3 regions of the Vibrio orientalis CIP 102891 genome follow, and region 1 is predicted to be linked to each of the others. Evidence: predicted binding sites of a transcription regulator. Region 1 holds the regulator's gene; each other region holds the start of a gene.

Region 1 (9,895 bases):
ATCAACATTGCTTGACGGCCAATTTCATAGCGTGGTTGTGAAATCGTCGTTAACGGTGGATCACAGTATTGAGCAAAGTGGATGTCATCAAAGCCAACCACTGAAAGATCCTGAGGAACGCGTAAACCAAGCTTCTTCGCTTCTTGAATCGCACCAATTGCCATCGCATCGTTATGACAGAACACTGCGGTTGGTGGCTCAGGTAACGCAAGCAGTTGACGAATCGCTTTTGCACCAGCTTCAAAGGTAAAATCACCATAAGTACAATAACTGGTCGTCATGGTGATGCCCGCACGGCGCAATGCTTGTTGGTAGCCTTGGTGACGGAACTGACATAATGTCGCTGATTCAGGGCCCGAGATCTGCGCCACACGCTTGTGGCCCATCTGGGTTAAGTAATTAACCGCTTCAAATGCCGATGTGAGGTTATCGATGTGCACCGTTGGTAGCTCTAGCTCAGGTGCAAACTCACAAGCCATCACCATAGGTGGGAGATTCTTCTGCTCAGGTTTACTGACATCAAAAGGAAGATCAGTACCTAGCAGTAGCATGCCATCCGCTTGCTTAGTAAATACTAAGTTCACAAATGAGCTTTCGCGTTTCTTTTGTTGCCCACTATCGCCCAGGAGAACAATGTAGCCATGTTCCATAGCAGCATCTTCGATGCCACGAATAATCTCGGTATAGTATGGGTCACAGATATCTGGAATGATTGCGATAATTGTTTTCGACTCATTGCGGCGCAAGTTACGCGCAAGTGAGTTTGGTGAATAACCAGCTTCTAAAACCGCATCTTCGACTCTTTTCCGTGTTGCTGAAGATACCTTTTCTGGATTCATTAGCGCACGTGAAACCGTCGCTGTTGAAACTCCCGCAAGCTGGGCAACATCCTTCATTGTCGCCATATTTTCTTAACCCTCTTCATTTCCTAACTTAGCAGCCTAGTGGCCACCTAAACCTAATGAATTGCATCTAGTCGTCCAGTGAACGACTTGACGTGACGTAGGCTAAAACACCTATCTTCTGTATTTAATTGCAACGCAAACGTTTTACTTACCAACTATCGTTGAAAAACAAACTATTTGCACATGACCTAGTGTATTCATTTCAAAGAGTAAAGTTACGGGAGATTTAACAAAACAGGCAGCTGGTAAGAGATCTTAATCACAAATAAATGAAAAAAAACTGCATATACATTTATCAAAAGCCAAAGGAGAGCTGTTTCGGCGCCCCTCCTTGCAACTTAGGCTGACTTGATCAACTGAGATCTTGTGGCTCGATGTCGAGTGTCCAACGCACTTTTTTTGCGTGCGGGAGCATTTGAATAACCGGCTTGGCACTTGAGAGTAACTTTTGCATCGTTGGACGACTTTGGGTCTGGAGCAATAACTGCCAGCGGTACTTGCCTGCCCTTTTCGCCAGCGGTGCCGGGGTTGGACCTAGCACCTGACAAAAATCATCAAACAACGGATGGGCTTCCAAGGTATGGCGAACTTGGCGTAAAAACTCTTCCACCATTTCCGATTGATTCGCTTCAGCTCTGAACAGGGTTAAAAAGCTGTACGGCGGTAATTGTGCCAACTTCCTCTCTTGTAAGGCGGTGTCTGCGAAGTGGCGATAACTCTTAGTCAATAAAGCCTGTAATAAACTGTGCTCCGGATGGTGAGTTTGTAATACCACCTCGCCCGGCTTACTCGCACGGCCCGCTCGACCCGCTACCTGAATAAAGAGCTGGGCTAAACGTTCAGAGGCGCGAAAATCACTGCTGTAGAGTGAGCCATCAACATCAAGAAGTGCCACCAAGGTCACGTCCGGAAAGTGGTGGCCTTTGGCAAGCATCTGCGTACCAATCAATATCTGGTATTCACCGTTACGAATTGCCCCTAATGCACTCTCTAAGCTACCTTTACGGCGCGTGCTATCACGGTCAATACGAATGGTTTTAAATTCAGGGAACAGCTCCGCCAACTGTTTTTCTAGCTGCTCGGTCCCAACACCAACCGTCACCAAATGCGTTGAACCACAACCTTGGCACTGGTGAATGATCGGCTGCTGAGAACCACAATGATGACAGCGAATCTCATTGCTGGATTGATGGTAAGTGTAATAGGCATCACAGCGTTTACACTCGGCAATCCAACCACATTCATGGCACATCAAAGCGGGTGAGAAACCTCGACGATTGAGGAATAGCATCACTTGATTACCCGCTTTAAGATGCTTGCGCATTTCGGCAATCAAGGGAGCAGATAGGCCACTTTCAAGATATAGGCCTTTCACATCGAGCACTTTATTGGTGGTCGGGGTCGCACTCCCCGCACGCGAAGAGAGCACTAAATGATGATACTTACCCGCTAACGCATTGTGCAGCGTCTCTAACGCTGGTGTTGCCGACCCCAATACTATTGGGATCTGCTCTTTATTCGCTCGCATCACTGCCACATCACGCGCATGGTAACGTAAGCTGTCTTGCTGCTTATACGAGGCGTCATGCTCTTCATCGACGATAATGATGCCAAGGTTCGCAAAAGGGGTCAGCAGCGCAGAGCGAGTACCAATCACAATACCACTGGCATTATCACGGGCACTAAGCCAAGCATTGAGACGCTCGGTATCATTCAGCCCGGAGTGGATCACCTCAACAGGCACATCAAAGCGTTTTCTGAAGCGGTTAATGGTTTGTGGCGTTAAACCGATTTCAGGCACAAGAACCAAGGCTTGCTGCCCTTTTTCCAAAATCGGTTTAATTAAGTTCAAGTACACCTCGGTTTTACCCGATCCAGTGACCCCCTCAAGCAGGTAACAGCCGAACCCTTCCCCACTGTTAACCGTCGCAATCGCTATCGCTTGTTCTGAGTTGAGCTTAGGCTTGTCAACATTAGCTTCAACGTGTTGACGCCAATCTCGAATAACTGGTTTAGTTTCAACCGATTCAATCCAACCTTTTTCACTGAGTGACTTCAGCACCGAAGAGGAAACCTCTTCATCAATAAACCGTTGATGAGGTAGCGCGCCCGCTTCAAGCATGTGCATCACCTTAGCTTGCTTAACCGCACGACCAAACCCCTGCATTAACTGATCACGTCCTGCTGAGGTCAGTTGCCACTCCACTAGCGTGGCGAAGTCCGCCGCTTTGCCTTTACGCAGTGCACTTGGCATCGCATTGAGTAGAGTGTCACCTAATGGATATTGATAGAACTGGCTGCACCATAACAGTAAAGAGTAAAGCTTTTCAGGCCATACAGGTTGGCTATCGAGAACTTGCTTGATCGGTTTGAGCTTATCAAGACTGAACTCAGATTCATTGGCAAACGCCGTGACAACACCCACTAACGTCTGGCGACCAAAAGGCACAGAAACACGGCCACCGATGATAGGAAATAGGTGACTAGGAATCTGGTAATCAAACTGTTTGTCGAGTGGTACGGGTAGCGCAACTCGGGCTATCAAAGGTCGCATTGTTTGATAAAAAGCTCGTTGGAAGGAATCGGTAATTAGTCTAAGGGAAAAGCCTTGCAGTGGAAAGAGAGGCTGAATAGTCAGCCAAAAACAATAATGGCTAAAAAAGTAGCAAGTTTCTCTTCAAACTGGTTGATCCTAGCTCACGTATTCATTACTATATCGCGCCTTAGGATATGGCTCGCCTTAGTGTAGCGGTATCTAAGTTATTTTTTTCACTACGTGTGGTGTCCGGCTTAGATTCGGATAGCGACACGGCCTAATTTGAGGTTATCCCATGAAAACTGGTATCCACCCAGAATACAAAGCTGTTAAAGCAACTTGTTCTTGTGGCAACTCTTTTGAGTTCAACTCAACTCTAGCTAAAGAGTCTATCCACCTAGACGTATGTGACAAATGTCACCCATTCTACACTGGTAAGCAACGTATCGTAGATACAGGCGGCCGTGTTGATCGCTTTAACAAGCGTTTCGGTGCTCTTTCAAGCAAGAAGTAATTTCTTCGACTTGATTGAAAAAAAGGACGCTCAGGCGTCCTTTTTTGTTATCTGCCACCAGCCAAATTGCCATTTCTCAGAGTAATCTATTACTAAATTTTAGGTTCGCTAGCCATATCTCTATTCATCTGGTCTTATCTCCAGTCATTTACCGCATTTTATTGCTTTAGCTCGCATTCTGACCTATGCAGCTTGACTTAGTTACTCTAAAATGGATTTCCCCATTATTTATAATTATTAACGAGTACCTACACCCATGTCAGACGACAATCGCCAAGAATTATCCCCAGAAGAACAATTCCGCCAACAAGCACTGGACTATCATGCTTACCCTACTCCAGGCAAAATCGCTGTCGCACTAACGACTCCAGCTGAAACAGCAAAAGATCTTGCACTAGCATACAGCCCTGGCGTGGCAGAACCTGTACGTGAAATCGCGCAAAACGCCGATAACGTTTACAAGTACACTTCGAAAGGAAATATGGTTGCGGTTATCTCGAACGGCACTGCAATTCTTGGCTTAGGTAACTTAGGTCCTCTAGCGTCAAAACCGGTAATGGAAGGTAAATCACTTCTGTTCAAACGTTTTGCAGGTCTAGACTCGATTGATATTGAAGTAAAACACCGCACGATTGAAGAGTTTGTTGATACCGTGGCAAACATCGCCGACACCTTTGGCGGTATTAACCTTGAAGACATCAAAGCACCTGATTGTTTTGAAATTGAAAAGCAGCTGATTGAACGTTGTGATGTACCTGTGTTCCACGATGATCAACACGGTACCGCCATTGTAACGGCTGCAGGTATGCTTAATGCGATTGAGCTGCAAGGTAAAAAACTAGAAGAAGCGACAATTGTGTGTCTGGGTGCTGGCGCCGCTGCTGTCGCGTGTATGGAGCTACTGATCAAATGTGGCGCAATGCGCGAAAAGATCTATATGCTTGACCGTAAGGGTGTAATTCATACTCGCCGTGACGATCTCAACGAATACAAACAACTATTCGCCAACAATACAGACAAGCGCACACTAGAAGATGTGATTGAAGGGGCGGATCTGTTCTTGGGTGTATCTGGTCCTAACCTATTGTCACCAGAAGCACTAAAGCTGATGGCAGACAAACCAGTGGTATTTGCGTGTTCGAACCCAGATCCAGAGATCAAGCCAGAGCTCGCTTACGAGGTACGTGACGATCTGATTATGGGTACTGGTCGCAGTGACTACCCTAACCAGGTAAACAACGTGTTATGTTTCCCATTTATCTTCCGTGGCGCTTTAGACGTTCGCGCAAGTGAAATTAACGATGAAATGAAGCTGGCCGCCGTTGATGCGATTCGTCAGTTAGCAAAAGAAGAAGTGCCTGCAGAAGTACTGATTGCAGCAGGTGTTGATGCGCTTTCATTCGGCCCGGGTTACATCATTCCAAAACCAATGGATTCTCGCTTACTACCTCGCGTAGCCAAAGCGGTAGCTCAAGCTGCTGTTGACTCAGGTGTTGCTCGTATAGAAATGCCAGAAAACTACATGGCAAACTAATCAGTTTAAATCACAAACAATAAAAAACCGCTCTCCAATGGAGAGCGGTTTTTTTGTATCTATTCAGTATTGGCTCACAGCGAAAAACTAAGGTGCTTGTGGTTTTTATTATTCTTCGTCAAACGCTTCAAATTCAATACCCATCTCTGTCATTAGTTTTTTCACTTCTGCAGGAATATCGTCTGGGCGATCTTTACGTAAGTCTTCATCCGTCGGCAATGGTTGGCCTGTATAAGCATGGAGAAATGCTTCACACAATAGCTCGCTATTGGTTGCGTGGCGGAGGTTATTAATCTGACGACGCGTACGCTCATCAGTCAATACCTTCAATACTTTCAATGGAATAGAAACGGTAATCTTCTTTACTTGTTCGCTTTTCTTTCCATGTTCAGCATATGGGCTTATATATTCGCCATTCCAATCTGCCATTGCGCACCTTTTGTAAATATTTATGTTTGAAATTAGAAAGCGCAATTTTAGCGGGATTTATGGCCATAAGCAAAGACATATAGACGTCTAGAAGTATTGACGGCCACAAAAATGACAAGTAAAGTGAACAGATATGGGATTGGAATAACATATATCTAACAACCAACAGGTATAGCGTATTCCCTACTAGAAGTCACTAAAGTTCGAAAGGAAACACTTATGAGCACCCGCAAACCAGCCACAATCGCGGTACGTACTGGTATCGAGTCTGACACTCAGCATCACGCAGTTGTTCCACCAATCTACCTATCGACCAACTATGGCTTCCCTGCATTTGGCGAAGTACCAAAGTACGACTATACCCGCTCAGGGAACCCTAACCGTGGTTTGCTTGAAACGGCTCTGTTCGAGTTAGAATCCGGTAAAGGCGCTGTCGTCACTAACTGTGGTACCTCAGCACTTAATCTTTGGGTATCCGCCTTCCTAGGCCCAGACGACCTTATCGTGGCACCACATGACTGTTACGGCGGTACTTACCGTCTATTCAACACTCGCGCTAATAAAGGTGATTTTAAAGTCGAGTTTGTTGATCAGTCCGATCAGCAAGCATTGGCAGCCGCTATCGCCAAAAAGCCCAAATTAATTCTACTAGAAACACCATCAAACCCACTTGTGCGCGTGGTCGACATTGCAGAGGTGTGTGAACAGGCTAAGCAAGTCGGCGCTCTTGTCGCTGTCGACAATACCTTTTTGACACCTGTGTTCCAAAAGCCTTTAGAGCTTGGGGCTGACTTTGTTATTCACTCAACAACGAAATATATCAACGGCCATTCAGACGTTATTGGCGGCGTTGTGATCACCAAAACAGAACAGCACGCTGAAGAGCTGGCTTGGTGGGGTAACTGCATTGGCGCGACCGGCACACCGTTTGATAGCTACATGACGCTACGCGGTATTCGTACGTTAGGCGCGCGTATGAAAGTGCACGAGGAAAGCTCAAGTAAGATCTTAGACTACCTACAAACTCAAGAGTTAGTTGGTCGCATCTATCACCCTAGCTTACCGGATCACCCAGGTCACGAGATTGCCAAGAAGCAGCAGTCTGGTTTTGGCTCAATGTTAAGTTTTGAGTTTGCTGGTAGCTTTGAACAGCTGAAATACTTTGTTGGCGAGCTGGCGCTATTCTCACTCGCCGAGTCACTTGGTGGTGTAGAAAGCCTAATTTGTCACCCTGCCTCTATGACGCACCGAGCAATGGGTGAAGAAGCACTTGCCGAAGCGGGGGTATCACAACAACTGCTTCGCTTGTCAGTCGGTTTAGAGGATGCTGATGACTTAATTGAAGACCTTCAGCAAGCATTTACTAAAGCTAAGGAGGCATTCTAATGTCTATCGAGCGTCAGCTACATAAATTTGGTGGTAGCAGCTTAGCAGACCCAGAATGCTACCGTCGTGTGGTGGGGATACTCAAAGAATACTCAAAGCCTGACGACCTGATTGTGGTATCCGCCGCAGGAAAAACCACTAACCGTCTAATCGCCTTTTTAGACGCACTGAGTAAAGATGGCCGCCTTGCCCATGAAGAGCTGCAAAGCCTACGTCAATTTCAAGTAGAGTTAGTTGAAGAACTGCTAAGCGAAGAAGCACGTGAGCCACTGCTAGCAACACTACGTGATGAATTTAGTACCCTTGGCGAACTCACCTACCCGCTAACCGAAGCCGAAAAGGCAGCGGTTCTCGGTCACGGTGAAATGTGGTCATCTCGCTTACTCTCTGCACTGCTTAATCAAAACGAATTGCCAGCCGTGGCCCAAGATGCACGTGCATTTCTTCGTGCAGAAGCAGGCACTCAACCAGAAGTTGAATTTGGCACTTCTTACCCATTGATTAAAGAAGTTCTCGCACAGCATTCTCATCATCGTATCGTCATTACTGGCTTTATGGCTCAAGACAGCCAAGGCCATACCGTACTGCTTGGCCGTAACGGCTCTGATTACTCGGCAACGGTTATCGGCGCATTAGCGGAAACAAGCCGAGTAACGATTTGGAGCGATGTCGCGGGCGTTTACAGTGCTGACCCACGTTTAGTCTCTGACGCTTGTCTGCTGCCCCTACTGCGTTTAGATGAAGCCAGTGAGCTGGCCCGCCTTGCGGCTCCAGTTTTACACAGTCGTACATTACAACCAGTGGCGCAAAGCACCATGGATCTGCACCTACGTTGCAGCTACCAGCCAGAATCTGGTTCAACCCGTATTGAACGTGTGTTGGCATCTGGCCGCGGAGCCAAAATCATTTCTTCACTTGATGAAGTACTCCTAATCGAGCTTAACTTTGCCTCTGGTCATGACTTCCAACGCGTCGAAAATGAGGTACTAACCAGCCTTAAGCGCGCACAGCTTGAGCCTCTCACTTATGAGTCTCAGCCCGACCAGCAATGTCTGCGTTTAGCCTATACCGCAGAGATCGCAGGTGGTGCACTAGAATATTTACAAGATGCCGCAATTGAAGCCGAGATCAAGCTCAAAGAAGGCTACTCAATGGTCGCTGCCGTTGGCGCAGGCGTAACAACCAATGCCAATCATTGCTACGGTTTCTATCAGCAGCTAAAGAATGCACCAATTGAGTTTATCTCCGAATCATTATCTCGCTTAAGCTTAGTGGCGGTGCTGCGTACTACGGATACGAATCCTCTAGTTAAATCAATTCATAGCCAACTGTTCCAAGCGCAAAAGCGGGTTGCCATCGCTCTGTGTGGCAAAGGTAATATTGGCTCTAGCTGGATCAACCTGTTTATCGAGCAAAAAAATGAGCTTGAGAAGCGCCACGGCATGAATTTCGAACTGGTCGCGGTTGTCGATAGCCAAACCTATTGGTTCGATGATAAAGGCATTGATGCCAGCAAAGTGTCGGCGCATTTTGATGAAGAGTCGATGAGTCACGAGGGGAGTAATTGGATCGAACGGTTAGGTGCGATACAAGGCTATGATGACGTTGTTGTTCTGGATGTGACCGCAAGCCAAATTCTAGCGGGCCGCTACCTTGAAATTGCCGAGCAAGGTATGCACTTAATATCGGCCAACAAAGTCGCAGGATCAGCTTCAAGTGAGTACTACCATCAAGTACAAGATGCATTTGCGAAAATCAACCGTCACTGGTTATACAATGCTACTGTTGGTGCTGGACTACCAATCAACCATACCGTGCGTGATCTGCGCGAAAGTGGTGATGACATTATCGCACTTTCAGGCATCTTCTCAGGAACACTCTCATGGCTATTCCAGCAATATGACGGCACGATTCCATTTGCAGAGTTGGTCGACTTAGCATGGCAACAAGGCCTGACTGAACCAGATCCACGCAGTGACCTAGATGGGTCGGACGTAATGCGTAAGCTGGTAATATTAGCGCGTGAATCTGGCCTATCGTTAGAACCTGAATCGGTCAAAGTAGAAAGCTTAGTTCCTGCAGAGCTTGCCGATGTATCTTTAGATGAGTTCTTAGATAAAAGCCAAATACTAAGCGAGCTACTCGCAGAGCGCCTAGAAAAGGCTCAGCGCGATGATAAGGTCCTAAGGTATGTCGCACGTTTAGAAAAGAATGGAACAGCTACAGTCGGCGTAGAGGCGCTAAATAAAGAGCACGCATTAGCCAATCTCTTACCATGTGACAACATCTTCGCGATAGAGAGTAAGTGGTACAAAGATAACCCATTGGTCATTCGTGGCCCTGGTGCTGGCAGAGAAGTCACCGCAGGGGCAATTCAGTCGGATCTCAATCTCCTTTCTAGCTTACTTTAAGCAAAATAGGCGCAGTCATCACTGCGCCTAATACTCTTCCTCTCTCATCATGAATCGATTTCAACTCAACTTGAACTTCACTCATAATTAACTTGAGAAAAATTCATAATCGTACGGTTGACATTAAATCGTATTCAATACATTCTGTAGACATATAGACGTCTAAACGTCGATTTGGAT
Region 2 (9,895 bases), on a different contig from region 1:
TATACCGAGAACATACAAGCATCAGGTTTAGTCGTTGCTATTGGCTTATACGGAGATGCACTACAAGTGAGTTATGGCTCTAGAGGAGGGTGGTGTGCTTTTGGTGTTGAACGTAAAGTAACTCGCTCTGAAGGAAATGTACTCTATGAGCTCGATGATCAGAATGCGTTAGAGATTTATCACAGCTATTTGGGTGATCTTTCAAATGAGCTGCCTTCAAGTGGGTTGAGGTTTCCTTTAGAGATATCAGATCCTGATAAAGGGACGAAGTTGGTGAGAACTTTACTAGCAACGGATGAAAAATTGGGAGCGATTACATTTGCAGGCAATATTCCACCGGGAGTTTCCGCCAAATTGATGCGAGCTAATGTTGACTCTCTGATTGATGGTGCTCAAGAGGCGGCGAAAGTGTGTCGTGACTATATAGACGATTCACCTCAAGTAGCTATTCTGATTAGTTGTGTTGGGCGTAAATTACTGTTGAAGCAACTAGCTGATGATGAAGTAGACGCGGTGCGAGAGGAGTTAGGTGATGAGACTATCCTGTGTGGCTTCTACTCTTATGGAGAAATTGCTCCTTTAGATAATCGTCATAACTCAGAATTACATAATCAGACCATGACTATCACTGCATTCTCGGAAAAGTAGTATGCATAGGTTACTTCAAAGGCAGTTAAGGCGAATTTATCCGGAAGGGATCCCCAATGATCCAGAATTCGCAAAGCTCATCGAGCTAGTTAATGAAGGCTACCAGAACTTTGATGAGCAGTTGATGATAACAGAACGCTCGTTGGATATAAGTTGCAATGAATTAACTCAGCGGAATCAAACGCTCAATCTTATTCTAGATTCATTGCCGGATATGAGTTTGTGGGTCGATACACAAGGAAATGTCAAAGATATTAGAAGTGGCAATTTTGAGCCACCACTGCTCACTTCTGCTGCGAATTTCTCAAAGATATTTGAGTTAGAAATTGTACGAAATTCGCCAGAGTTACGCTCGTTTATCAATGACTACCAACATAGTGGTAATAAAAGTGCTGACCTCAACATCAATTGTTCAGGGACGGACTATATTATGCGTGTTCGGCTGACGAATATCACCGTAAATAGCTGGTTGCTGGTTTTTAGGGATATCTACCTACGTAAGAAACTTGAAGAGCTACAATCTCAGCGGCTAGAGAACTCGAAGCGCACGACTAAGCAACTACAAGGGCTAGTTAATGCCGCTCCTATTGGGATAATTATCTGTAACCCTCAACTTGATATTATCATGGTTAATGAGTTTAGCTGTCAGTTACTGAACCGATCTAAAGCAGAAGTGGTCAATCGACACCCTAGTGAGTTTATAGCTTCGCATAGTCATGAATTATTCAGGTCTCGATTATGCCAAACGACTTCGCAAATCGAGGGTAGTTCAACCGCGTCATGTGATTTGATGTTGTTACTTCCAGATGGGCGATTCAGACAGGTAGAGTTTGCATTTAGTCTGCTATCTTTTGATGATCAGCCACTGGTTATCATGTCTATTACAGATATTGAAGAGCGTAAAAACTTAGAACATAAACTGCGCGAATTAGCCGCCACTGATGCTCTGACTGGAGCATTTAATCGTCGTAGCTTTTACGAGCAAACTGAGCGCGCGATAAGTACTTGCTCGCGCTGGAAAGCACCTCTTACGGTTATTTTGCTCGATATCGACCACTTTAAGCAGGTCAATGATCAGTATGGACATGCAGCTGGTGATGAAGTCCTTATTGCCTTGGTCAAACATATTCAGCAATCCACACGAAATATGGATGTGGTTGGTCGCTTAGGCGGAGAAGAGTTTGGTTTGGTTCTGCCTAATACTGATAGTGTTTTAGGTTTCGAAATTGCTGAACGTTTACGCCAGGAAGTTGAAGCTATGGAAATCTACTATGACATTCAGGCGCTAAAAATCACCGTTAGTTTAGGCATGGCGACTTTACCTCACACTCAACTCTCAACACCTTTCGATGAAGTGTTGGCACGTGTTGATAGTTATCTTTATGAGGCCAAGCATCAAGGTCGAAATTGCATTGTCAGAAAGTAAATCGAGGTGTGGAAATTTCAACTTTTCAAACTATTGAGTACGTTTTATTTTTATCAATCTTAACGATAGCGTATTGAATTTGTACTTCCGAATTAACGACGCTACAACAAAGGGATACTGACGACCAAAATGATAAGGATAGGCGTATGTTGGACTCTATGTTCTCGGTGCTTTTCGCTTTATGGAACCAAGACTTTTCGATTTTACAAAGCCCCGGAAGTGCAGCGCTAATCTATAGTATTGTTGCAGTACTGATTTTCCTCGAAAGTGGCTTTATACCTGCAGCCCCATTCCCTTGCGATAGCGTGGTTGTACTATCCGGTACATTGGCTGCGGTAGGGATCCTTAACCCTATTGCAATATTACTCTTAATCTGTGTATGTGCAGCTCTAGGTAGTTGGGCGGGATATTTACAAGGGACGTGGTTGAATCGTTTACCCAGAGTTCAAGGGTGGGTGAAGGCCGTTCCTGCAAATCGAATGGCTCAAGTGGACACTCTTCTTGCTAAGCATGGGCTTGTTGCTCTCTTTAGCGCGCGCTTTATTCCTGTTGTTCGTTCATTGCTTCCGTTGATGATGGGTATGCGTGCAAGTAAGGTGAATAAGTTCCATTACTTCTCTTGGCTAAGTGCGATTCTCTGGACATTACTGTTGTGTTCTTTTGGGATGTTACTGCCTTTACTACCTGAAACCATGAGTAAATATATTACGGCAGGGCTTATGGCGGCGCCTGTTATTACGCTATGCCTAGCCATTACTAGCTTTGTGATTATTAAAATTAGAAAGGCGAATACTAAGCAGGTCGTTAAAGTCGAAGTGGTACAAAAGTAATGACAGACTAAGCTGGTTTAGCGTTTTTACGATATAAGAAAGGTAGCCAATCTAAGCTACCTTTCTTACATGTTCTGAGAGTTATGACTCTTGCTCTGCGGTGCTACTTTCTGAATCCATCTCTTTTTGCGCGAGCTTAGCTTTTTCGATCATTGGGGTAATGGTTGACCCTTGAACGAGGATGGAGAATACGACAACAGAGTAGGTCATTACCAAAATGATTTCTTTTACGTCGATGAGCTTATCCTGGATGACCCAAATACCAGAAGGAATTGAGAGCGCCATTGCTAATGCAAGACCACCACGTAGCCCGCCCCAAGTTAAGATCTTAACAGACCAAGGGTTATACTTACGGTAGCGCTTAAACCCGATGTAGGATAAGAAAACACTCAGATAACGGGACGCGAGTACCAGTGGAATAGAGAACGCCATCAAAATCCAGTCTTCTTTGTGGAATTCGAACAGTAGCATCGACATACCGATAAGCAGGAATAGTACGCCATTAAGGAATTCATCGACGAGCTCCCAGAAGTGATCTAGATGGTCTTCACTCTCTTTCGAGAAACCGATGAAGCGAGTCCAGTTACCGATCATAATGCCCGATACCACCATAGCGAGTGGGCCTGATACGTGCAGCACTTCTGCGAATGCATAACCTGCGGTAGGAATACCAATAGTGAGTAGCAGTTCCATTGAGTGGTCATCGGTGGCACTAATTAAATAGTGGAATACAAGACCTAAGACAAAACCATAGGCAATGCCACCAAGGGCTTCTTGGGCGAACAACATGGTAACACTGCCAACTGTTGGAGCCTCGGTGCCAAATGCGATGGTGAAGATAGTGACAAAGATAACTAAACCAAAGCCATCATTGAATAAAGATTCGCCTTCAATTTGAGTAGAAATGCGTTTTGGCGCATCGAGCTTTTTAACAATGGCTAAAACTGCAATTGGGTCAGTTGGTGAAATCAATGCACCAAACAGTAAGCAGTAGACTAAGTCAAACTGAATGCCGATAAGTTGGCAGAACCAGTAGAGTACGAAGCCAATAAAGAAAGTAGAAAATAGCGTTGCGGCTAATGCCAAAACGGTGATTTCCCATTTTTGATCTTTCAGGTTCGGCAGTTTGATACCTAAACCACCAGCAAATAGTAAGAAGCCTAAAATGCCTTTGAGCAAAAAGTCTTCAAAATTGATGCTTGCAACAGTATTAGAGGCAATCTCCGTTAACTGAAACCAGTCGTTCTGGCCTGCAATTAGAATTAATAGGGAAAGCATCATCGACCCAGCAGTAATTGCAATGGTGGTTTGCATTTTACCTATCTTACTGTTTACAAACGCAATCAACATAGCCGCTGCAGATAGAAAGCAAAGCGTGTAATAGACTGACATTAAACTCTTACCATGTAACAAAATGTGAATAGGAATTTTCTGCCTAGTTCGCTCAAATAGCAAACATTATTTGTCAGTTTAAAGTCATCAATTTCCTTATTTAGACGTCTAGACTCCTTTTTAATGTGTGATAGGATGGAACGATAACTAAAGGAATGAGGCTGTACTGTGGGAAGTAATGTAAGGCAACAGATTGAAGCTCAACTAAAGCAACGTATTCTTTTGATTGATGGTGGTATGGGCACCATGATTCAAGATTACAAACTGGAAGAGCATGATTATCGTAGTGAGCGTTTTGCTGATTGGCATTGCGACTTGAAAGGTAACAATGACCTTTTAGTGCTTTCTCAACCAAAGCTGATTAAAGATATCCATCTTGAGTATCTAGAAGCTGGCGCAGATATTCTTGAAACCAACACATTTAACGCGACCACTATCGCGATGGCTGACTATGACATGGAAAGCCTCAGTGAAGAGATTAACTTTGCAGCCGCTAAGTTAGCTCGTCAAGCCGCTGATGAGTGGACTGCGAAAACACCAGATAAGCCTCGTTACGTTGCTGGCGTGCTTGGCCCTACTAACCGCACATGTTCGATCTCTCCTGATGTTAACGATCCGGGCTATCGTAATGTTAGCTTTGATGAGCTTGTGACGGCTTATTCTGAGTCGACACGAGCACTGATCAAAGGTGGCTCAGACCTTATTCTTATCGAGACTATCTTTGATACGCTTAACGCTAAGGCATGTGCCTTTGCTGTTGACTCGGTATTCGAAGAGTTAGGCATTGCTCTTCCGGTTATGATTTCAGGTACGATTACTGACGCATCGGGTCGTACTCTCTCTGGTCAAACGACAGAAGCATTCTATAACTCTCTACGCCACGTGCAGCCAATTTCATTTGGTCTTAACTGTGCTCTTGGCCCAGATGAGCTTCGTCCTTATGTCGAAGAACTATCTCGTATTTCTGAATCATTTGTCTCCGCGCACCCTAATGCCGGTTTACCAAATGCGTTTGGCGAATATGACTTATCTCCTCAAGACATGGCTATTCACGTTAAAGAGTGGGCTGAAAGTGGTTTCTTAAACCTTATTGGTGGTTGTTGTGGTACCACCCCAGAACATATTCGCCACATGGCCGAAGCTGTTAAAGATGTTATCCCTCGTGTTTTGCCTGAATTGACCGTCGCTTGTCGCCTATCGGGCCTAGAACCACTTACCATTGAAAAAGAAAGCTTGTTCATTAACGTAGGTGAACGTACCAACGTGACAGGCTCAGCGCGCTTTAAGCGATTAATTAAAGAAGAGTTATATGATGAAGCGTTAGATGTCGCTCGTCAGCAAGTTGAAAATGGTGCCCAGATCATCGATATCAACATGGATGAAGGCATGCTTGATGCAGAAGCGTGTATGGTGCGCTTCCTTAATCTTTGTGCTTCAGAGCCTGAGATATCCAAAGTGCCAATCATGGTTGACTCTTCTAAATGGGAAGTGATTGAAGCGGGCTTAAAATGTATCCAAGGTAAAGGCATCGTTAACTCAATCTCCTTAAAGGAAGGTAAAGAGAAATTCGTTGAGCAAGCTAAGTTGATTCGTCGTTATGGCGCTGCGGTTATCGTGATGGCCTTCGATGAAGTTGGGCAGGCTGAAACTCGTGAACGTAAGCTACAAATTTGTACTAACGCCTATAACATTTTGGTTGATGAAGTTGGTTTTCCGCCAGAAGACGTCATTTTTGACCCAAATATCTTTGCCGTTGCGACGGGTATTGAAGAGCACAATAACTACGCAGTGGATTTCATTGAGGCAGTCGCTGATATCAAACGTGATTTGCCACATGCGATGATTTCCGGTGGTGTTTCTAACGTTTCGTTCTCATTCCGCGGCAACAACTACGTGCGTGAGGCGATTCATGCTGTGTTCTTGTATCACTGTTTCAAGAATGGCATGGACATGGGTATTGTTAACGCTGGTCAGCTTGAAATCTACGATAACGTGCCAGATAAGCTGCGCGAAGCGGTAGAGGATGTGGTTCTAAACCGTCGTGATGATTCGACAGAACGACTGCTTGATATCGCTGCGGAGTATGCAGGCAAAGGCGTCGGTAAAGAAGAAGACGCCTCTGCACTTGAGTGGCGTACATGGCCAGTAGAGAAACGTCTTGAACATGCTCTTGTGAAAGGCATCACCGAGTTCATTGTTGATGACACGGAAGAGGCGCGTGTTAATGCATCTAAGCCACTAGAGGTGATTGAAGGGCCTCTAATGGATGGTATGAACGTTGTTGGTGACCTGTTTGGTGAAGGTAAGATGTTCTTACCGCAAGTTGTGAAATCTGCGCGGGTAATGAAGCAGGCGGTTGCTCACTTAGAACCTTATATCAACAAAGAAAAACAAGCTGGATCTTCAAACGGCAAAATCTTATTAGCGACAGTAAAAGGTGATGTGCACGATATTGGTAAAAATATCGTTGGTGTTGTTCTGCAATGTAACAACTACGAGATTATCGACCTTGGTGTGATGGTGCCATGTGAGAAGATCCTTAAGGTCGCCAAAGAAGAGAACGTCGATATCATTGGCTTATCTGGTTTGATTACCCCATCACTGGATGAAATGGTGCATGTTGCCAAAGAGATGGAGCGCCTTGATTTTGATTTGCCCTTGTTGATTGGTGGTGCAACGACATCGAAAGCGCATACTGCAGTAAAAATTGAACAGAACTACAGTAAACCCGTTGTGTATGTAAACAATGCTTCGCGTGCCGTAGGTGTGTGTACTTCGTTGTTATCTGATGAGTTGCGCCCTGCATTTGTTGAGAAGCTCGATGTAGATTATGAACGTGTACGTGATCAGCATAACCGTAAGAAGCCTCGTACTAAGCCAGTGACGTTAGAGCAAGCCCGTGCCAACAAGGTCGATATTGACTGGGATAACTACACTCCCCCAGTACCGGTTAAGCCGGGTGTACATGTGTTTGATGATTTTGATATCGCGACACTGCGTAACTATATCGACTGGACTCCATTCTTTATGACTTGGTCGCTGGTGGGCAAATATCCGAAGATCTTTGAGCATGAGGAAGTGGGTGAAGAAGCTAAGCGCCTGTTTAATGATGCTAATGAGTTGCTAGACCGAGTTGAGAAAGAAGGCTTAATGCAAGCGCGAGGCATGTGTGCACTCTTCCCAGCAGCAAGTGTTGGCGATGATATTGAAGTCTACACTGATGAGTCTCGCACTGAAGTGGCTAAACTATTGTGTAATCTACGTCAGCAAACTGAAAAGCCGAAAGGATTCAACTATTGCTTATCTGATTACATTGCACCGAAAGAGTCGGGTAAGAAGGATTGGATTGGTGCTTTTGCCGTGACTGGTGGTATTAACGAGCGTGAGTTAGCGGATGAGTACAAAGCCCAAGGTGATGACTACAACGCGATTATGATTCAGGCAGTTGCCGATCGATTAGCGGAAGCATTTGCTGAGTGTTTGCATGAGCGTGTGCGCAAAGAAATCTGGGGCTATGCCGCCGATGAGAACTTGTCGAACGATGAGCTGATTCGAGAAAAGTACCAAGGTATTCGTCCAGCTCCAGGTTATCCAGCCTGTCCAGAGCACACTGAGAAAGGTCCTTTGTGGGAGCTAATGAAGGTTGAAGAAACCATTGGCATGACACTCACATCAAGCTACGCAATGTATCCAGGTGCGTCTGTATCGGGTTGGTATTTCTCACACCCTGACTCGCGTTACTTCGCGATCGCTCAGATCCAGCAGGATCAAGTCAAGAGTTACGCTGATCGTAAAGGTTGGGATATGCTTGAAGCTGAGAAGTGGTTGGGGCCAAACATTAACGGCTAGTTACTAACTTATGGATAAAATAAAAGCGCAGTTATCACGACTGCGCTTTTTTGTATCAGCTAATTAGCGTTAGATTAGAATGGTTGCTAAACCTAAGAACACCGATAGACCAATCACATCGGTCACGGTGGTTAGCGCCATACCGCCAGCAAGGGCAGGGTCGATATTCATCTTCTTTAACAGAATTGGGATAGTTACCCCTGCGATGCCCGCGACGAGTAGGTTGGTTAGCATGGCTGCAGAAATAATCCCACCTAGCATCCAATTGCCTTTCCAAGCCACGACAATACCGCCAATGATCAATGCCCACATGATGCCGTTGAGTAAGCCGATTGCTGCTTCTTTCATTAGTAGTTCGCGCTTGTTGGAGTCACCGATATGCCCCAGCGCTAGGCCACGAATGACAAGTGCAACGGTCTGGTTACCCGCAACACCACCCATTGATGGAACTATGGTCATTAATACCGCGATGGCAGCCATTTGATCCAAGGTGGCTTCAAACATATTGGATACAGAGGCTGCGGCTAGCGCTGCAAGTACGTTGGCACCTAACCAGATACTACGTTTACGTGCAGATTTAACCACAGGTGCGAAAGTGTCTTCGTCATCATCCATACCCGCCATACTCATCATTGAGTGTTCGGCATCTTCACGGATAACATCAACTACATCGTCGATGGTGATACGACCAACAAGGTGCTGGTTTTCATCAATGACTGGCGCGGATACCCAGTTACGACGCTCAAACAGGCTAGCGATATCGGAGTCCATCATCGTAACTTCGATCGCTTCGTCAGCATCTTCCATCACTTCACTCACTTCAATGTCAGGTTGAGTGGTGATAAGTGTGGTGATTGGCAGCTGACCGATGAGGCGATTTTCTTCATCAATCACGTAGAGGGCGTCAGTCGCCTCTGGCAGCTCGCCCTTCATACGTAGGTAACGTAGAACAACATCAACATCAACATCACCACGAATGGTGATGACGTCGGTGTTCATTAGGCCACCGGCGGTATCTTCCGGGTAAGAGAGGGCAGTTTCGACCAGTAAGCGTTCTGCCGCATCCATCTGCGATAGAACTTCGCGGGAAACGTCATCAGGAAGACTACGTAGTACGTAGGCCACATCATCGGTTTCCATGCCTTCAGTCGCTTCGGCGAGCATCTCGGGTGCCATTTTTGACACCAGATCATCTTTCACATCCTCATTCAATTCATCGAGGATCTCACCATAATCTTCAGGATCGGTAAGTTGCCAAAGTACTTCACGACTCTTACGTGGCGAGGCTTCTAACAGATGGGCAATATCTTCTGGTTCCATGTCCTGTAATTGGCGACGGACATGGACAAAACGGCCATTTTCTAATGCTTCTGTGACTTCTTGGAGGGCTTGGTGAGCTTGGTCGAATTCTATTTGCTCTGCCATTGGTTCCCCCTGACTCTATAAGCTTACAATGCTAAGGATAGTAACTTAATTTTAGAATGGATTTAATAAGTTAATGTTAAGGAAGGCAATTTAATCAGTTGATAGGCAAGTATTATTCATCTTCGTCGAATTTATCTTCAATAAGATGACACACCGCTTCTAAGGCTGGATGAGCATCACTGCCTTCGGCGCTGATAGTAACGTGCTCACCTTGAGCGGATTCAAGCATCAAGAGTCCCATGACACTGTCGGCGGTCGCTTCTTTGCCTTCGTGATTCTGAATGGTGAGAATCGCATCGAATGATTGAGCTAACTCAACAAGTTT
Region 3 (9,895 bases), 530 kb from region 1:
AAACATCAGCTTAGTTGTCAAAGCTAAGAGTGAAATTCTCAGTGATAATTTCTTAACCAGTGATTTGTCTAGTATTGCCGTATGTGTTGTTAATCGAGTGAGTTACGGTAAACGGATCGATGCCTTGCTAGCTGAGCGAAAATTTAGATTGGTCTTTAAGCGTAACCAAACTAAAGAGTGTGCCCACTTAGTGAGAACAGGGCGAGCTGATGTTTGGGTTAATAACGACTTTGGTGCGCGCAGCATCATGGCCAGTGAGCGAATGGAAGAGATCTTGGAGATATTATCTCCGCCTATTGAGGCAACGCCAAGCTATATCGCTTTTTCGAAACTCAAAGAGCATGCATGGCTAAGGGATAGATTTGATGAAGTGCTACGAGGCATGAAAGAAGATGGCCGTTATGAAGCGATTATTGATAACTATTTCGAACGCTTAAAAGAGCGAGAAGTAAAAGAAAAGGGCTGACGCATTAACGACAGCCCCTGTTGTTTATATAAGCGAGTAAGTGATTACCAACCTTTAACGACGCCACCTTGGAAGATGTCTGATGCCGCTGAGTAAACTTCTTCAGTTTGGTACGCTTTAACGAAGTTAACCACGTTTTCAGCTTGTGCATTGTCTTCACGTGCAACGATTAGGTTTACGTATGGAGACTCTTTATCTTCAACAAAAACGCCATCTTTTTGTGGAGTTAGGTTGATAGAGCTAGCGTAAGTGGTGTTGATTACAGAAAGAGCAACGTCATCTAGAGAACGAGGAAGCTGAGCTGCGTCTAGTTCAACAATAGTGATGTTCTTCGGGTTTTCTACGATGTCACGAACAGTTGCTAGAAGACCAGCGCCTTCACGTAGCTTAAGTAGACCTTGCTGCTCAAGAAGCAGTAGAGAACGACCTAGGTTAGTTGGATCGTTTGGTACTGCGATACGTGCGCCATCTTGAATCTCTTCAACTGATTTTACTTGCTTAGAGTAACCTGCGATTGGGTATACAAACGTATTGCCCGCAATCGTTAGTTTGTAGCCACGGTCAGTCACTTGCTGATCTAGGTATGGTTTGTGCTGGAATGCATTGATGTCGATAGAGCCATCATCCAGTGCCGCGTTAGGCGTTACGTAGTCAGTAAAGGTAACTAGCTCTACCTCTAGACCGAACTTCTCTTTAGCTACTTTAGCGGCTACTTCTGCAACTTGTGCTTCAGCACCTGCCATTACACCTACTTTAACTTTGCTTGTGTCGGCTTCTTTTTCGCCACAACCCGCTAGAACTAGTGCAGACGCTGCTGCTGCGATAGTCAAAAGACCTTTAAGACTGAATTTCATCACTATCTCCTTATGAATAAATCTGTGAATTGGTTATTTTTTTAGCGGTGATCAACGCGACGAACAATCGCATCACCAATAGATTGAATAATTTGTACTAGTACGATCAGCATCACGACCGTCACAGCCATAATCACCACATCATAACGGTGGAAGCCGTAGCGAATTGCGACGTCACCTAGACCGCCACCGCCGACAGTACCAGCCATTGCTGAGTAGCTCACTAGTGTTACTAGGGTAATCGTTACTGAGTTAACAATCGTAGGCATCGCTTCAGGAAGCAGTACCTTAGAAATAATTTGCATTGGTGTTGCGCCCATAGATTGAGCGGCTTCAACTAGGCCAGTTGGAACTTCTAGCAGTGCACCTTCAATCAGGCGAGCAACGAATGGAATTGCGCCAATCGTAAGCGGTACGATTGCCGCTGTTGTGCCGATAAAGGTGCCAACTAATAGCTTAGTCACTGGAATGATTGCCACCATCAGCACTAGGAATGGTACAGAGCGACCTACGTTGACCACTGCACCTAGAATGCCGTTGAGTTTCGTGTTCTCAAGCAGCCCACCTTTCTTAGTCGTATGAAGAATCACGCCGAGTGGAATACCAACGGCAAAACCGACAATACCCGCGACTGCAACCATGTAGAGTGTTTCCCACGTTGCACCCAGCAATAGGTTACTGTTGAGGCTCAGCCACTGTGAAATTTCATTAAAGGACATAACCTAGCACCTCTACTTTTACATTGTGCTCACGCAGGAACTCGATCGCTGCATTGTCATCTTGCTCATTACCAAATAGCTCAGCGACCATCATGCCGAATTTAACGCCGCCAGCGTAATCAAGATCTGAACTTAGGATGCTCACATCGATGTTAAATTTACGTGCAATCTGCGTCATTAGCGGCGCATCCACTGTTGCACCAGTAAATTCAAGGCGAACAAGTGGGTAGCTTCCTTCAACGCGAGTCTCTTGCAGGCGAGCTTGATAATCTTCTGGAATCGATAGATCGAGTGTCGAGCGAATAAATTGGTGTGCCAGCTCCGTTTTAGGATGAGCGAAAATCTCGCCAACCGTGCCTTTCTCAACCAATTCACCGTCACCAATGATTGCCACTTCATGACAGATACTTTTCACCACATCCATCTCATGGGTGATGAGTAGAATCGTGATATTAAGCTTACGGTTGATCTCTTTAAGCAGCTCAAGAATCGATTGAGTTGTTGCTGGATCAAGCGCGCTAGTCGCTTCATCACACAATAGAACCTTAGGGTCTGATGCCAGTGCGCGAGCAATCGCTACACGTTGCTTTTGACCACCACTTAAGTTTGATGGGTAGCTTTCATGTTTATCAGCTAAGCCAACCAGTTTTAGTAACTCAGTCACTTTTTCTGCAATATGGCCTTTATCTTTACCTGCAAGCTCTAAAGGTAGCGCCACGTTGTCAAACACGGTACGCGAAGAGAGCAAGTTAAAGTGCTGGAAAATCATACCGATGTTACGGCGAGCTTCACACAGCTCCGACTTTGATAGCTTAGTGAGATCGACTCCATCAACAATAATAGAACCCGTTGTTGGGGCTTCTAGCATGTTTACACAGCGGATAAGTGTACTTTTTCCTGCTCCGGACGAGCCAATAACACCAAAGATATTTCCCTGTGGGATCTGTAGGTTAATCTCTCTCAAGGCATGAATTTCCTTCGTACCTTGATAGAACACCTTATTTACTTGATTAATTTCAATCATCGAGAAACTCGTTTCAGATTAGGAGCAGTAGATTATTTTGAACTATATCTCATTTACTAGAGGATGCTATGGCTTTGCGGGAAAAGTGTCAATAGATATTTTTACGTCTAGACGTCTAAACGTATTTTTGGCCAAATCAATTCGTCATTAGATAGAGGCTAAGGCAATAAGCGCTAAGTTTGACCGCCAGAATATCATTAGACTTACCAAGCTTTGTCTCGCTATCACTGAGGGGAAAGCACTTTCGATAAGATGGCATATTGCAACGACTTGGGTATAATCTTCTTTATATAAAGCAAATAACGAGAAGCATATTTTGGCAAAACCAGCAGTCTTTTTAGATCGTGACGGCGTGATTAACGTAGATCATGGCTATGTACACGATGAGCACGAATTTGAATTTATCGAAGGCGTGTTTGAAGCGACGAAGAAACTGAAAGAGATGGGCTACTTACTGGTCTTGGTAACCAACCAGTCTGGTATTGCACGTGGTAAGTTCAGTGAAGACCGCTTCCTAGATTTAACTCAATGGATGGATTGGAACTTTGTCGATAATGGCGTTGAGTTCGATGGTTTTTACTACTGTCCGCACCATGCTGAACATGGTCAAGGTAAGTATAAAGAAGATTGTGATTGTCGTAAGCCAAAGCCTGGTATGTTTATCTCTGCCCGTGACTTCTTGAAAATTGATATGGCTAACTCTGTCATGGTTGGTGATAAAGCTGAAGATATGATGGCAGCAGAGGCCGCTGGCGTAGGGACCAAGATCTTAGTCCGTACGGGTAAACCGGTGACAGAAAAGGGTGAGGCGATTGCTTCCGTGGTGCTTGATAGCATAAAAGATGTCCCAGCATATCTGACTAAATAAACTCTAATAGGTCGCCACGTGCGGCCTTTATTATCTCTGGAGGTTTTGATGAAGTATCGTTCATTATTAGTCGCTCTTGCGGGAGTGGGTCTTATCGGTTGTTCATACAACGTAGTAGAACCTAAGAGCGCATACCAAGGTGAGTTTAAGAGTTACGCCTGCCAAGATGATAAAAGCTTTAAGGTGGCCTACATGCCAAATGAGCCTAAAGCTTTATTACGCCTTGCTGAAAATGACTACCGTCTAGCTCGGGTACGTTCAGGGTCGGGTGTAAAGTATATTCTTGATGACGGTACTTCTGAGACGATGAATCCAGTGACGCTTTTCACAAAAGGCAATCAAGCTCGTTTAGAGTTGGGGCGAGTCGTTTACAAAAACTGTGTAACCGAAGAATAATAGCCTATCCTAACCAGGAGGTAGAATATGTGCCTCCTTCACTTCACTTAAGCACCCTAAGCATCTATGAGCAAAAAACTAACCATTCTTGATATTGCAAAACTGTCTGGCGTTGGTAAATCGACTGTATCTCGAGTACTGACTAATGATCCGAAAGTAAAACCAGCGACACGTGAAAAAGTCGAACGCGTGATTCAAGAGTCAGGTTATGTCCCTTCTAAGTCTGCACAGTCTATGCGTGGTGGTAGTCAAAAAGTGGTTGGGGTGATTATCTCTCGCTTGGACTCGCCATCAGAGAACAAAGCTGTCGGCAGCATGCTCAATACACTTTATGCTGCAGGTTATGATGTGGTGATCATGGAAAGCCAATTCGATCGTGATAAAACTAATGATCACCTTGATGTGCTAAAGAAGCGTAATGTCGATGGTGTGATTGTGTTTGGCTTCAGCGACTTTGATCTTGATAAGCTCTCGAGCTGGCAAAATCGTAGCGTTGTCATCGCAATGGATACCGATAAAGTCTCTTCGATTAACTACGATAATGCTCTAGTCATCACCAAAGCTCTAGAGTACCTACAAGAAAAGGATATCGACAATATTGGCTTTATCGGTGTCGACCCTAGTGACAAGACCACCGGTAAGTTACGCCTCGACGCCTACCTAAACTGGTGCCAGCGTCATTCGGTAGAGGCCTGCTATCAAACGGGTCAGCTAAATCACGAAAGTGCTTATTTGTTGGTAGATAACGTATTGACCGAGCAGACTGAAGCTATTGTGTGTGCCAGTGATACTTTAGCTTTAGGTGTCATTAAGCGTTTACAAGAGCTCAATCGAGAAGACGTAGTTGTGACTGGCGTCGGCGGTAATGAGCTACTTTCTTTTCTTTTTCCCAAAGTATTCAGCATTGACCCAGGCTATTCTTTAGCCGGTGATAAAGCAGCTAACTTGTTGATATCTCATATAAATGGTGAAAAAGAACAGGTTCATCTTACTCAAGAGCCTCTTACTCTCTAAGCCATTATTTCTAAAGTGATTTAAAATTATACTGTGATCTCTTTCAATTAATGGGACTGTTCCCATTTTTGTTCAATGTTAGATCTGGCAATATAATAAACACAATTGGGAATGTTCCCATAAATATAAAACTAAGAATATCAAGTCAGTTTGAATTGAACAGAATGAGAATCCAATTAGGGTGGACATGGATATGAGTAAGATAGCGAAACAAGAAGTTGAGCGTCTAATTGAACTAGTCGGTGGGCGTGACAATATCGCGAGTGTCAGTCACTGCCTAACTCGCCTTCGCTTTGTATTGAATGACACAAGCAAAGCCGACGAGAAAGCACTAGAAACACTGCCTCTAGTTAAAGGCTGCTTTACTAACGCAGGTCAGTTCCAAGTTGTGATTGGTACTGAAGTTGATGAAGTGTACAAGGTACTTATCGAGCTAGCAGGGAAGAGCGAAGCGTCAAAAGACGAAGCTAAACAAGCCGCTCGCCAGAACATGAACATCTTGGAACGCGGTATTTCCCATCTTGCTGAAATCTTTGTACCGCTGCTTCCTGCCATTATTACCGGTGGTCTAATTCTTGGTTTCCGCAACGTGATTGGCGACATCAAAATGTTTGATGGTCAGTCGCTGACTGAAATTAGCCAATTTTGGGCAACAGTACATAGCTTTTTATGGTTGATTGGTGAAGCGATCTTCTTCTTCCTCCCTGTCGGTGTATGTTGGTCTACGGTTAAGAAGCTCGGTGGTACGCCAATTCTTGGCATTACCTTAGGTGTCACACTGGTATCGCCACAGTTGATGAACGCATACCTGATTGGTAAGCAAGTTCCAGAAGTGTGGGACTTTGGTTTATTTGTGATTGAAAAAGTCGGTTATCAAGCTCAGGTAATCCCTGCCATGCTTGCTGGTGTCGCGCTGGCGTTTATTGAAACCAACTTAAAGCGCATCGTCCCATCGTACCTCTACTTAGTCGTTGTACCGTTTGTCTCAATCATTGTTTCTGTTGTGTTAGCGCACTCGCTAATTGGTCCTTTTGGCCGCGTATTAGGAGATGGCGTAGCGTTTGCGGCCAAAGCAGCAATGACAGGTGACTTCGCAATGATTGGCTCAATGGTGTTTGGTTTCCTGTATGCGCCATTGGTGATTACCGGTATTCACCACACTACCAACGCGGTTGATCTGCAGCTAATGCAAGAACTTGGTGGTACTCCAATCTGGCCATTGATTGCATTGTCAAACATTGCTCAAGCATCAGCAGTTGTCGGTATCATTCTAATTAGTAAAAAGCATGGCGAGCGCGATATTTCGGTACCAGCGGCTATCTCTGCTTACCTAGGTGTTACAGAGCCAGCAATGTACGGCATCAACTTGAAATACAAGTTCCCAATGCTGAGCGCGATGATTGGTAGTGCGATTGCAGCGGCAATTTGTGGTAGTGCAGGTGTGATGGCGAATGGTATCGGGGTTGGCGGTCTACCTGGCATTCTATCGATTCAACCACAGTTCTGGGGCATCTTCGCTATCGCTATGCTAGTCGCTATTGCAGTCCCAGCAGCACTAACTCTGTTCTTCTACAAGCGTGCGCAAATGAAAGGCGAACTAGAGCCTGCAAGCGCTTAATTACTCTTCCTAATTTGGAGCGGCGGTTTGTCGCTCCGTTTTCAATGATTTCTATTTTTGGTAAGTGAGTTTAGTCATGACAACGAAGGTTAATGATGCAAATTGGTGGAAAACAGCGTCTATCTACCAAATCTACCCAAAGAGTTTTTGTGATAGCGGCAGTAAAGGGAGGGGGGATATTCAAGGCATTATCTCTAAGCTCGACTACCTCAAGCTGTTAGGTGTCGATGCGATTTGGTTAACCCCAGTTTATCAATCTCCGATGATTGACAATGGCTATGACATTGCGGATTACTACGCGATAAACCCTGACTTTGGATGCATGGAAGACTTCGACCAACTGCTGTCGGAAGCACATCAGCGTGGTATTCGTATCATTATGGATATCGTGGTCAACCACACCTCAACCGCGCATCACTGGTTCCAATCGGCGTTGGCTGATAAGAATAGCCCTTATCGTGATTACTACATCTGGAAAGACCCGCTTGAAGGTCAAGCACCGAACAACTGGCAATCAAAATTTGGTGGCAGTGCTTGGGAACTTGATGAGACAAGTGGTCAATACTTCCTGCACTTATTTGCTAAAGAGCAAGCGGATTTAAATTGGGAAAACCCAGCAGTTCGCGCTGAAGTAAAAGAAGTGATCAGCTTCTGGGCTGAGAAGGGTGTTGATGGTTTCCGCTTGGATGTGATTAACCTAATTTCAAAACAGCAAGACTTCCCAAGTGATGATATTGGTGATGGCCGCCGCTTCTATACTGATGGCCCACGAGTACATGAGTATTTACAAGAGATCAGCGAAGCGGTATTCCAGAAATATGGCAGCGTGACGGTAGGAGAGATGTCTTCGACGACGCTAGAGCATTGCCAGCAATATTCCTCCTTAGACAATAAAGAATTGTCGATGGTGTTTAACTTCCATCATCTTAAAGCCGATTATCCAAATGGTGAAAAGTGGACCAAAGCACCCTTTGATTTCCTACAGCTAAAACAGATCTTCAATCATTGGCAAACAGGCTTAAATGGTAAAGGTTGGGGCGCGCTATTTTGGTGTAACCATGATCAGCCGCGTGTCGTGAGTCGTTTAGGTAACGATCAACAGTATCGAGTTGAATCAGCAAAAATGCTCGGTGCGTCAGTCCATATGATGCAAGGTACGCCGTATATCTATCAAGGTGAAGAGATCGGCATGACCAACCCAGGTTACACCTCGATTGAGCAATATCGTGATGTTGAAAGCACCAATATGTACGACATTATGGTCAAGCAGCAAGGTGTTAGTCATGACGAGATGATCGCGATCCTAGCTCAGAAATCACGTGATAATTCTCGTACCCCAATGCAGTGGAACAGCGAAGCACATGCTGGATTTTCCCAAGGGCAACCATGGCTTGAGGTTGCGAGTAACTACCCAGACATCAATGCCGAAAAAGCCGTTGCTGATGATGACTCAGTGTTCTACTTCTATCAGCAGTTGATTAAGTTGCGTAAAGAGATTGAAGTGATCACCACAGGTAGCTATTTGGATCTCTATCCACAACACAGCGCTATTTTTGGTTACCAACGTAAGTCTGAAAGCCAGACATTAATCTGTTTGAATAACTATTACGCTGAAGAGACGGAGTGTGTCTTACCTGATGAGTTAGATTGTGATAAGGCGCGCTACGTTTTAGCTAACTATGAATTGTCGAGTGACAGAGTGTCACAGCATCAAGTATTACGACCATACGAGACTCGTATTATCCTATTAAACAACTAACTCCCCCTATGATGTTAGTTATCGCCTCGACTTTGGTCGGGGCTTTTTTATATCTGGAGCTTGCTGGATGACTACTGTGGATAGGGGAGCATTTGTGGATGTCAGAAACGAAAAAAGCCAACTCAATGAGTTGGCTTTCTTGAATATGGTGGAGGGGGACGGATTCGAACCATCGAAGGCAGTGCCAGCAGATTTACAGTCTGATCCCTTTGGCCACTCGGGAACCCCTCCAGGGTATTTTTATCCTTAATTGATGTTTTCCCAACACAACAATCAAGCTGATCTCTATAAAAGAGAAAATATGGTGGAGGGGGACGGATTCGAACCATCGAAGGCAGTGCCAGCAGATTTACAGTCTGATCCCTTTGGCCACTCGGGAACCCCTCCAGGGTATTTTTATCCTTAATTGATGTTTTCCCAACACTACAATCAAGCTGCTCTCTATAATAAGAGAAAATATGGTGGAGGGGGACGGATTCGAACCATCGAAGGCAGTGCCAGCAGATTTACAGTCTGATCCCTTTGGCCACTCGGGAACCCCTCCAGGGTATTTTCTATTCTTTTTACGGAATAGCTTAATTAAGGTTTTCCCAACACGTTAATCAAGTGTTTCTCACAACTTATCAAAAGGTTGTTCACCTAAAGAAAGTCACAAGAAGAAATATGGTGGAGGGGGACGGATTCGAACCATCGAAGGCAGTGCCAGCAGATTTACAGTCTGATCCCTTTGGCCACTCGGGAACCCCTCCAGGGTGTTTTCCTATCTCTCTAGGGATAGGCTTAAGCTATGTTTTCCCAACACATTGCTCAAGTGCGGAGCGAATCATAGCAAACTCGCTCAAGCTGTAAAGCGTTTTCTTAGAATTTTGAATTGAATGGTGCCTTTTTGGGCAAAGATGGCAGTTATTGACCATAAAGCTTAAACAATCAACGGTTTTACTTACACAATATTTCGCGCTCTTTACATTACTTGACGTTTAAATTGCGTATAAACGGATACAATACGGGTAATTACTCTATACAGAACTTCACTATGAAAAATAAAATTGTTTTGAGTTTGCTGTCATTGTCTATTATTGCAGCAGCACCAACAGCTTACGCTAAAAGGCAAGGGCCATCTTCAGTGACGGTTGTGACCGAACAAGTGCAGACACACGAAGTGTCTCAGTCGCTTGAA

The links. Region 1 encodes MetJ, which represses methionine synthesis genes. Its sites were predicted from a motif close to TTAGACNTNTANANGTCTAA; they were not measured.
Region 2: metH (methionine synthase) is a predicted target of MetJ. The motif match lies at 4,397-4,416, and genes of this name have one in related genera.
Region 3: metN (methionine ABC transporter ATP-binding protein MetN) is a predicted target of MetJ. The motif match lies at 3,163-3,182, and genes of this name have one in related genera.

What each region holds. Positions count from the first base shown of each region.
Region 1 is NZ_ACZV01000005.1:2,344,811-2,354,705, forward strand. Features, by position in the region: gene cytR (DNA-binding transcriptional regulator CytR) at 1-905, opposite strand, end outside; gene priA (primosomal protein N') at 1,258-3,459, opposite strand; gene rpmE (50S ribosomal protein L31) at 3,737-3,955, shown strand; gene VIA_RS21470 (malic enzyme-like NAD(P)-binding protein) at 4,212-5,489, shown strand; gene metJ (met regulon transcriptional regulator MetJ) at 5,598-5,918, opposite strand; gene VIA_RS21480 (O-succinylhomoserine (thiol)-lyase) at 6,138-7,304, shown strand; gene VIA_RS21485 (bifunctional aspartate kinase/homoserine dehydrogenase II) at 7,304-9,715, shown strand.
Region 2 is NZ_ACZV01000002.1:1,095-10,989, forward strand. Features, by position in the region: gene VIA_RS00815 (FIST signal transduction protein) at 1-648, shown strand, start outside; gene VIA_RS00820 (GGDEF domain-containing protein) at 650-2,074, shown strand; gene VIA_RS00825 (DedA family protein) at 2,221-2,904, shown strand; gene VIA_RS00830 (cation:proton antiporter) at 2,986-4,296, opposite strand; gene metH (methionine synthase) at 4,465-8,145, shown strand; gene mgtE (magnesium transporter) at 8,215-9,570, opposite strand; gene VIA_RS00845 (HPr family phosphocarrier protein) at 9,683-9,895, opposite strand, start outside.
Region 3 is NZ_ACZV01000005.1:1,819,067-1,828,961, reverse strand. Features, by position in the region: gene VIA_RS19045 (substrate-binding periplasmic protein) at 1-466, shown strand, start outside; gene VIA_RS19040 (MetQ/NlpA family lipoprotein) at 511-1,320, opposite strand; gene VIA_RS19035 (methionine ABC transporter permease) at 1,362-2,039, opposite strand; gene metN (methionine ABC transporter ATP-binding protein MetN) at 2,029-3,063, opposite strand; gene gmhB (D-glycero-beta-D-manno-heptose 1,7-bisphosphate 7-phosphatase) at 3,380-3,931, shown strand; gene VIA_RS19020 (MliC family protein) at 3,980-4,327, shown strand; gene treR (trehalose operon repressor TreR) at 4,394-5,341, shown strand; gene treB (PTS trehalose transporter subunit IIBC) at 5,535-6,959, shown strand; gene treC (alpha,alpha-phosphotrehalase) at 7,036-8,718, shown strand; tRNA gene VIA_RS19000 (tRNA-Tyr) at 8,865-8,949, opposite strand; tRNA gene VIA_RS18995 (tRNA-Tyr) at 9,021-9,105, opposite strand; tRNA gene VIA_RS18990 (tRNA-Tyr) at 9,178-9,262, opposite strand; tRNA gene VIA_RS18985 (tRNA-Tyr) at 9,383-9,467, opposite strand; gene VIA_RS18980 (efflux RND transporter periplasmic adaptor subunit) at 9,752-9,895, shown strand, end outside.